DNA from 3 places in the Anaerospora sp. genome. Region 2 is predicted to be linked to each of the others. Evidence: riboswitches for the same ligand, from Rfam matches in the RefSeq annotation. Region 2 holds a riboswitch; each other region holds the start of a gene.
What was found. Region 2 has a riboswitch for S-adenosylmethionine ahead of RTR76_RS13465 (PLP-dependent aspartate aminotransferase family protein). Riboswitches for the same ligand answer to the same signal wherever they lie in the genome.
Positions count from the first base shown of each region.

Region 1 (3,118 bases), on a different contig from region 2:
ATCGGGATAATAGCGACCATCAGAATGATGAAGGGAGTGGAGCGGGCAGCATTGACAATTGCGCCTAACACACTATTTAAAGGGATATTCTCAAGGATGTGTCCTTTATCTGTTGTAACCAGTATGACGCCTAACGGAATACCGACCAGTGCAGCAACAAAAGCCGAGATCGCTACCATATAGGTAGTTTCCAATAATGCCTCAACCAGCAGCGCGAGCATTTCTTGCGACATAGCCGATCACCTCAATTCCCAAATCTTTTGCCCGTAAATAGTTCAAGGCATTTTCAATATTTTGCTGTTCTCCCGATAGTTCAACGATCAGTGTTCCAAAAGGAGTGCTTTGAATATGGTCGATATTGCCGTAGAGGATGCTGGTATCTACATTAAAGCGGCGGATCATACCGGCGATAATCGGTTCTCCCGCAGCATGCCCGATGAAGGATAAGCGCAGAACCAGGTTTCCATCCTGCAGGGGAGTCGCTGAGAAATTTGTATCAAGGAAGATATCTGGCAAATCGTAGTTAATGATGGCCCGGATAAACTCCCGCGTAGTTGCAGATTTTGGTTTTGTAAAGATATCAAGCACCGGTCCTTGCTCAATAATCAAACCACCTTCGATGACTGCGACGCGATTGCAAATTTCTTTGATAACCTGCATTTCGTGTGTGATTAAGACAATAGTTAAATTGAGTTTCTCATTAATACTTTTTAATAAATCAAGGATGGATTTAGTTGTCTGCGGGTCGAGGGCAGATGTAGCTTCGTCACAGAGCAGCACCAGCGGTTTGCTGGCAAGTGCCCGGGCAATACCTACCCGCTGCTTCTGACCGCCGCTAAGCTGTGCCGGATATTGATCTTTCTTATCCGTTAATCCTACCAACTCTAAGAGTGGCAGCACATCGGCAGCGATTTCTGCCTTGCTTTTTCCGGCCAGCTCTAATGGGAAGGCGACATTCTCATACACAGTACGGGAGGAGAGAAGGTTGAAATGCTGGAAGATCATGCCGATCCTCTTGCGCATATTTCGTAAATCCTGCTCGCTCATGGTCGTTAATTCCTGATTATCTACCGTTACGGTACCTGTAGTTGGCTGTTCAAGCATATTGATGCAGCGGATAAGTGTACTTTTACCGGCGCCGCTTTTGCCAATAACGCCGAAAATCTCGCCCTGGTCAACTTTTAGATCTATACCTTTAAGGGCGTCCACTTGTCCGGCGGTACCCTGATAGGTTTTAGTAATACCTGACAAATTAATCATGGTTATAGTTGCTCCTTTCTAAAAAACAAAAAAACCTCTTCGACAAAGACGAAGAGGTAGTTAACCTTTTAATCTTCATCTGCCGGGATAAACTCCCGTGGAATTGGCACCGTTTTCACATTGCTGTGATTGGTTGCCGCGGCGTCATAGGGCCATTCCCTCAGCCAACTCTTGATGAAATGAGTTTTCTATGTAGTTGATGTAACAAATAGTATCATGGTAGTGTAAACATGTCAAGTAAAAAAATATCACTTTATTTATCACGAAGTAAAGAAAAAAAGGATTAAAGACAGGAAAAAGATGTTTATACTAGAATAGTAATTACAATGAAAAGAAATCCAGTGAAGGAGCGATGACCATGACGGTCAATCCGAAATTAAAGGATGCCCTGACAGATCAGTTGTTTAAGGCAGTTTTAGCACTCCAGTCAGAGGAAGAATGCTATCAGTTTTTTGAGGATATTTGTACAATCAGCGAATTAAAGTCACTGGCCCAGCGCCTGGAAGTAGCCCGCATGCTGCAGGAAGGCCATATTTATGACGATATTGTCCTCCGGACGGGAGCAAGCACAGCAACGATCAGCCGGGTCAAACGATGCTTGCACTATGGAGCGGATGGTTATAAGGTGATCCTGGACCGTTTAAAAGATACAGCTGATGGGGGAGACGCATAAATGAAACAAGACTATGTACCGCAAATTCCGTATGGCACACGCGATTTTCTGCCCCGTGAGGCAGGTCGCAAACGGGTGGTTGAAGCAGGTTTGGCCCAGCTTTTTGGCAATTGGGGCTATGATGAGGTTGTAACTCCTACCTTCGAATATCTGGAAACACTGATGGTTGGCGCAACGAATGACGTAGAACAGCATATGTTTAAGTTTTTGGATAAGAATAATCGTATATTGGCACTGAGGCCGGATATGACGACGCCTATTGCCCGGACAGCTGCAACTCGCATGCGCGAAGCAGGAGTGCCGCTGCGCTTGTTTTATTTGACGAATGTTTTCCGGTATGAACTGGCCCAGGCTGGCCGGCAATGCGAGTTTTACCAGGCCGGAGTGGAACTTCTGGGAGCACCGGGACCCGCTGCCGATGCAGAGATTATTGCACTGGCTGTTGCGTCTATGCAGGAAGCCGGTTTAACCAACTTTCAAGTCAGTCTCGGTCAGGTGGATTTTATTAATGGCATTATGGCGGAAAGTGAATTGAATCCCGCCCAGCGCCAGCAGGTCAAAGCCGCAATTGTCCGGCGTGATCTTGTTGGATTGGGAGAAATCCTCAGTGCCAGCGGCTTGAGCGCCGATATGCAGAAGTTCCTCAAAAGTATTCCTGTGCTGCATGGCCGCCAGGAAGTATTTGAGCAGGCCTACAAGATGGCTCCTAATGAGGTCAGCCGGGCAGCGCTCGATAATCTGGCGGATATTTTCCGGCTGTTGACTAGCTATGGTGTACAGGAGCATGTTAATTTTGATTTGGGGCTCATTCGTGATTTTGACTATTATACCGGTATGGTATTTGAAGGCTATACACCGGGCTTGGGTTTCCCGATCTGCGGCGGCGGCAGGTACGACAAAATGCTTGCGGCCTTCGGCAGCGACAGTCCGGCAACCGGCTTTGCTCTCGGCATTGAAAGGGTGCTGCTGGCACTGGAGCGCCAGGGCTTAAGCACACCGCCAGCAGACAAAGACTGTTATGTAGCCTGGCAAGGCAATAGCTTGCCAGAGGCAATTGCAACAGCGAATAAGCTTAGGGCAGAAGGCTGGCGGGTCGAATTGGCACTGGAGGCCGAGAGCCGGGAGGCTGCAGAAATAAACACGAGGCAGCGGTGTTGTACCAAGCTCCATTATATAGGTGGTTAA
Region 1 covers NZ_DALZUO010000003.1:118,512-121,629, forward strand. Annotated here, with positions in the region: gene RTR76_RS04150 (methionine ABC transporter permease) at 1-233, opposite strand, end outside; gene RTR76_RS04155 (methionine ABC transporter ATP-binding protein) at 202-1,260, opposite strand; SAM riboswitch class I at 1,333-1,441, opposite strand; gene RTR76_RS04160 (YerC/YecD family TrpR-related protein) at 1,619-1,933, shown strand; gene hisZ (ATP phosphoribosyltransferase regulatory subunit) at 1,934-3,118, shown strand.
Region 1: another riboswitch for S-adenosylmethionine. It lies ahead of RTR76_RS04155 (methionine ABC transporter ATP-binding protein); the one in region 2 lies ahead of RTR76_RS13465 (PLP-dependent aspartate aminotransferase family protein).

Region 2 (3,118 bases):
TTGATATCGGCGGTTCTTTAGAAAAAAGCAAAAGCTCGATGGAGTTTCTTTTGCAGCCTGTTCCGGCGATGATTGTATTGATTGTTATCCTGCTCATGTTTCAATTGCAAAAAATGTCGCTTATGGTGCTGACCTTGCTTACGGCACCTTTGGGGATTATTGGTGTCAGTATTTCCATGCTGTTGACTCTGCGCCCGATGGGATTTGTAGCGGAACTTGGTATTCTTGCACTGAGCGGCATGATTATCCGCAATTCGGTTATTCTGATTGATCAGATTGAGCAGCATATTAAGGCAGGTGAAGCTCCCTGGGAAGCAATCATCAATTCTGCCGTACTGCGTTTTCGTCCCATCATGCTGACTGCAGCAGCAGCAATACTTGGAATGATTCCGTTGATTCCCAGCACGTTCTGGGGACCTATGGCTGTTGCTATTGCAGGCGGCTTATTAGGAGCAACGATTTTGACATTGCTTGTGCTGCCTACCATGTATGCAGTTGCGTTTAAAGTGAAGAAATAAGCAGGTCTGTCTCCAATAGATATAAAACCTATTTGAGACAGACCCCTCGTAGCATGGGGAAATCCCGAGTTCCTACTTTTGTCATCGAAACAAAAGTAGCAAAAATTCTAGGCCTGTCTTCCAATAACCTTGGCCAACCGTCAGCTTACTAAAATTCGTAAACTCGCTTCGCTCAAACAGTACGAATTTCTTAACGTAATCTGCCGGTTGGCCATCCTGCGGAACGGCTATTTCCAGAAGGGCCGATAAGAACGAAAACAAGAACAAGACAAAAGGACATAACTGTTTATTTTGTCTTGATACAAAAGTAGAGTAGCAAAGAGAGAGGCTACCTCAATCGTTGGTGAGGCAGCCTCTCTCTTCACATATTGCATTATTTACATTTTTCGTTTGATTTACAAGCTTTTTTCTGTGGAGCTATTTCGCAGGCAAAATTGACGTTGGCATCGTTGCATTTGTTGTTGTCTTTGCAATTCTTTTCATTTTTCTTTGCCATTTAGTAAGCACCTCCTTTGTGTGATGAATTTATTTTTCCCTCTAACAAAATTATTATGACTGTAATAATTTGATAGAATAAAGCGGAATTTATTGGTTTGATTGAAATATGTTACAAATAAGTATTTAAAATTCTATACAGATGATTGACAGCTATTTCTAGCTATGGTATGCTTTATAAAAATTAAATACGTTTAATCTCTTATCCAGAGAGGTCGAGGGACTGGCCCGATGACACCCGGCAACCGGCAGCAATGCAGTGGTGCTAAATCCAGCAGGATAAAATTTTCCTGTGAAGATGAGAGGAATGTGGTAGCTGTTGCAAACCCCTTCCTTGAAGGGGTTTTTTTATTTGCCGGACTGGAGAGAATTAAACCTTAAACTTGGGAGGAAAATATGGAATTTTGTTCTAAAGTAGCTCACGTTGGTCTCTGTACCGATGCCAAAACCGGTGCAATCAGTACACCTATTTATCAATCAGCAACCTTTCGTCATCCCGGGTTAGGGCAAAGTACCGGCTTCGATTATTCGCGGACCCAGAATCCGACACGCAAAGTGCTGGAGGAAGCAGTAGCCGACCTGGAAAACGGCATTGCCGGGTTTGCATTTTCTTCCGGTATGGCGGCAGTGTCAGGCGTATTGATGATATATAGCAGCGGCGATCATTTAGTCGTTGTTGAAGACTGCTATGGCGGAACATACCGTATATTGGACAAGGTATTTGCCCGTTTTGGCATTACCACAACCTTTGTTGATTCCAGTGATATGACGGAAATCGCGCAGGCAATCACGCAAGATACGAAGGCTATTCTTGTAGAAACACCTACCAATCCTTTAATGAAGATTGCCGATATCCGGCAGATCGCGGCATTGGCCCATCAGCATAAGCTGCATTGCATTGTGGATAATACCTTTTTGACTCCTTATTTCCAGCGTCCGCTGGAATTAGGAGCTGATATCGTTATTCACAGCGGGACAAAGTACTTATCAGGACACAATGATGTATTATGTGGTATCGTTGTTGCACGCGAAGCGGAATTAGCCGAAAAAATACGGTTTATTCAAAACGCCACCGGTGCTGTGCTCGGCCCTCAGGATTGCTGGCTGCTGCTCAGAGGAATGAAAACGCTGGCGCTTAGAATGGACCGGCATAATGAGAATGCCGGACTGGTTGCCCAGTGGCTTACCAATCATCCCAAAGTCGAGCATGTATACTATCCTGGACTAACTAACCATCCCGGCAGGGAAATTCAGGAGGCTCAGGCCTCCGGCTATGGCGGTATGTTGTCTTTTACAGTAACCGATCCGGCGCTGGTGCCGCAGATATTGGCAAAGGTTAAGCTGCTGCAGTTTGCGGAGAGCTTGGGCGGCGTAGAATCGCTGATTACCTTCCCTGCTGCTCAGACGCATGCCGATATACCGGCAGATATCCGTGCACGGCTTGGAATATCGGACTGTTTACTGCGGCTTTCAGTGGGGATTGAGCATTCTGCCGATATTATTAAGGATTTGGAACAGGCTCTCGGTTAAGTAAAAAATGTATTTTAATGGATTGACGTTATATTGTATTTGTGGTAATATTTGATCATAATAACAATATCGTTCGGCCGATCAGACAACTGAAGGCTAAGGGTGCTTTATAAAGCTGCCTTTAGCCTTTTTGTTATATGTTGGCGACTATAATGGGTCATAAATAAGGAGGGTTTTATATGTCACGCATTGCTCAAAATTTAACGGATCTTATCGGTAACACCCCTTTGCTGGAAGTTCGTAATTATAACCAAGAGGAAAAACTTGAAGCCAAACTTGTCGCTAAACTGGAGTATTTTAATCCTCTCAGCAGCGTAAAAGACCGGATTGGCTATGCAATGATTAAAGATGGTGAAGATAAGGGACTAGTGAATAAAGACACTGTTATTATCGAGCCGACCAGCGGTAATACTGGTATTGCTCTTGCGTTTGTAGCAGCTGCGAGAGGCTACAAATTGATCCTGACTATGCCTGATACTATGAGCGTGGAACGTCGCAACCTGCTTAAAGCACTTGGTGCCGAGCTGGTATTAACTCCCGGTGCGGAAGGGATGAAGGGCGCTATTCGCAAAGCA
Region 2 covers NZ_DALZUO010000016.1:55,392-58,509, forward strand. Annotated here, with positions in the region: gene RTR76_RS13455 (efflux RND transporter permease subunit) at 1-518, shown strand, start outside; gene RTR76_RS13460 (hypothetical protein) at 892-1,014, opposite strand; SAM riboswitch class I at 1,213-1,318, shown strand; gene RTR76_RS13465 (PLP-dependent aspartate aminotransferase family protein) at 1,410-2,543, shown strand; gene cysK (cysteine synthase A) at 2,723-3,118, shown strand, end outside.

Region 3 (3,118 bases), on a different contig from region 2:
AGATGTATCCCCGGAATTCATCCCGGTAATAAATCCCTCTACCTTGCGTCCTCCAAAAGGAACAACCACCCGCCAGCCAATATTGACATAGTCCAGCTCGCTGGGTATAGAATAAGAAAAAGCCTTATTTACTGTGCGCACAGGAATATTTACAATGACTTGCGCAATTTCGTTCATATAATGTCTCCTGACAATAAGAGAGAGGGACTTTACAGTCCCTCTTCCGGTTCATGTACCTAAATTATTTCGAGATAGAATAGAAAACACCTGCTAGGGCACAACGCCCTATCCTTGAATTGAGTAACCCAGTGTTTGCAGCGTTTCTTCGATGTAACCGTCCGCAACTACCTCTGAATTGTACTCAATTGTAACCTTTTTCGATGTAAGATCCACATCGACACCGGAAACTCCATCAAGATGCGATAGCGTATGCTCGATTCGATCCCGACAATGTTCACCCTTGAGCCCACCTACACGATAGGTCGATTTTTTTTGCACAGTAATACTAACCCCCTTGGTTAATTTCATGGGCAATATTAGTATTACCAGGGACTGAAATTCTCACTCGCAAATTATAAACCTGCTTCTTGACGCAGAATTTGGGCTTTATCAGTTGCTTCCCACGGTAAATCAACATCCGTGCGGCCAAAATGACCGTAGGCAGCGGTTTGACGGTATATAGGACGACGTAAGTCAAGTGACTTAATAATACCGGCAGGACGCAGATCGAAATGTTTATCTACTAATTGGGCAATTTTACTTTCCTCAACCTTGGCTGTGCCAAATGTTTCAACAAAAATAGATACCGGACGGGCAACACCAATTGCATAAGCTAATTGAATTTCACATTTATCAGCTAACCCGGCAGCTACCACATTCTTTGCGACGTAACGGGCAGCATAGGCAGCCGAACGATCCACTTTTGTAGGATCTTTGCCCGAGAAAGCGCCACCACCATGACGGGCCATCCCGCCATACGTATCTACTATGATCTTGCGCCCGGTTAATCCTGAGTCACCCTGCGGACCGCCAACTACGAAACGGCCGGTAGGATTAATATAATATTTTGTTTTATCGTCAAGCAGCTCTGCCGGCACTACAGGAGTAATGACTGCAGATAGAAGATCTTGTTCAATTGTTTTCAAATCGACGTCCGGGCTGTGCTGGGTTGAAATAACAATAGTATCAACGCGTGAAGGTTTGCCATCAATATACTCGACAGTAACCTGTGTCTTGCCGTCAGGACGCAGATAATCCAATTGTCCGTTTTTCCGAACTTCTGATAACCGTCTTGCCAATTTATGTGCTAATGAAATTGGTAAAGGCATATATTCAGGAGTTTCATTGGTAGCATAGCCGAACATCATGCCCTGATCGCCGGCGCCAATAGCTTCAACTTCATCCGACTGACCTTGTTTGGCTTCTAACGCTTGATTAACCCCCATGGCAATATCTGGAGATTGTTCGTCAATCGATATTAACACGCCGCAGGTTTCACTATCAAAACCAAACTTAGCACGTGTGTAGCCAATATTTTTAATCGTTTCCCTGACAATTTTGGGAATATCTACATAGCATTTTGTTGTAATCTCACCAACTACATGAACGATACCAGTTGTCACTAATGTTTCACAAGCTATCCGTGCAGCAGGATCCTGAGCAATAATTGCATCAAGAACACTGTCCGAAATTTGATCAGCTATTTTATCAGGATGCCCTTCCGTTACGGATTCAGATGTAAACAGCACTCGTTTTTTATCCACCTTACAACCTCCTAAAGAGTATTATTTTAAGACCTCGACATATTTCGAGTTAGGTGAAGTCTATATTATCATATTCAAAAGCTGTAAATGTTGAATAAGATAAAAAAAAACTCCCACAGGGGAGGGTGACGCGCACTCCCCATCTTGCAGAATAAATCTGCCGGAATTGGCACCGTTTTCGCATAAATGTCGAATGGTTGCCGCGGTTTCATTGGGCCTGTCCCTCCACCAACTCTCGATGAGCATTTATATAGTTTTCACCAAAGCAATTGTAAAATAAAAGAGGTGAAAAAGCAAGAAATTTCTACATTAATCCACAAATTTTGTCTAATATAATACCGGCAAGTTTGGTTTTTTCCATTTTGGGCAGATCTTCTATTCGCCCATCACGATAAAGCAGCTTAACAATATTCGTATCCGTATTGAAGCCAGCATCAGGCAGCATCACATTATTGGCAACAATCATATCCGCATTCTTACGGTTGAGTTTCTCGGTAGCATAGGTAACCAACTGCTCCGTCTCTGCTGCAAAGCCAATTAATATTTGCTTCGTTTTTAGTCTGCCCAATTCAGCGAGTATATCCGGATTTTTTTCTAAGAGAATCGTCAACGTTTCATCATTCTTTTTGATTTTATGCTCCGCCTGTGCGACGCTGCGATAATCGGCAACAGCTGCCGCCTTAATGACAATATCGGCATCAGGATATTCAGCCAAAACAGCATTGCGCATCTCCTGCGCCGATTCAACGTTTACAACAGCAACGCCCTGAGGTGCAGGTAAGTTTGTAGGTCCTGACACCAGTAAAACTGCAGCACCTCTCTCAGCAGCAGCTGCTGCAAGAGCATAGCCCATTTTACCGCTTGACCGATTGCCAATATACCGAACCGGATCAAGCGGCTCACGAGTGCCACCAGCAGTAATCAGAACTTTTTTTCCTGCCAAAGAACAGCTCTGCTTTGTAAGATTCTCTACATACTCAACGATTCTACTCGGTTCAGCCAAGCGGCCAGGTCCCTCGACACCACATGCCAACATACCAGTGCCCGGTTCAATAAAATGATATCCCAGCGATGCCAGCTTTGCGATATTTTGCTGTGTAATGGGGTTAAGATACATATTGGTATTCATAGCCGGCGCCAATATGACTGGCGCTTTAGTAGCCATAACAGTAGTACTTAACATATCATCGGCAATGCCATTTGCAATTTTACCAATTATATTAGCTGTGGCAGGTGCAATTAAAAACAAATCAGCTAAAGTTGCTAATGCAATGTGCTCAACATTCCAGGTTTTTGGCTCTTCCCACATTTTCACAGCTACCGGATTCGCACTCAGTTCACGAAAGGTTAGCGGT
Region 3 covers NZ_DALZUO010000004.1:80,814-83,931, forward strand. Annotated here, with positions in the region: gene priA (primosomal protein N') at 1-177, opposite strand, end outside; gene RTR76_RS05225 (heavy metal-associated domain-containing protein) at 286-498, opposite strand; gene metK (methionine adenosyltransferase) at 573-1,763, opposite strand; SAM riboswitch class I at 1,900-2,008, opposite strand; gene coaBC (bifunctional phosphopantothenoylcysteine decarboxylase/phosphopantothenate--cysteine ligase CoaBC) at 2,068-3,118, opposite strand, start outside.
Region 3: another riboswitch for S-adenosylmethionine. It lies ahead of metK (methionine adenosyltransferase); the one in region 2 lies ahead of RTR76_RS13465 (PLP-dependent aspartate aminotransferase family protein).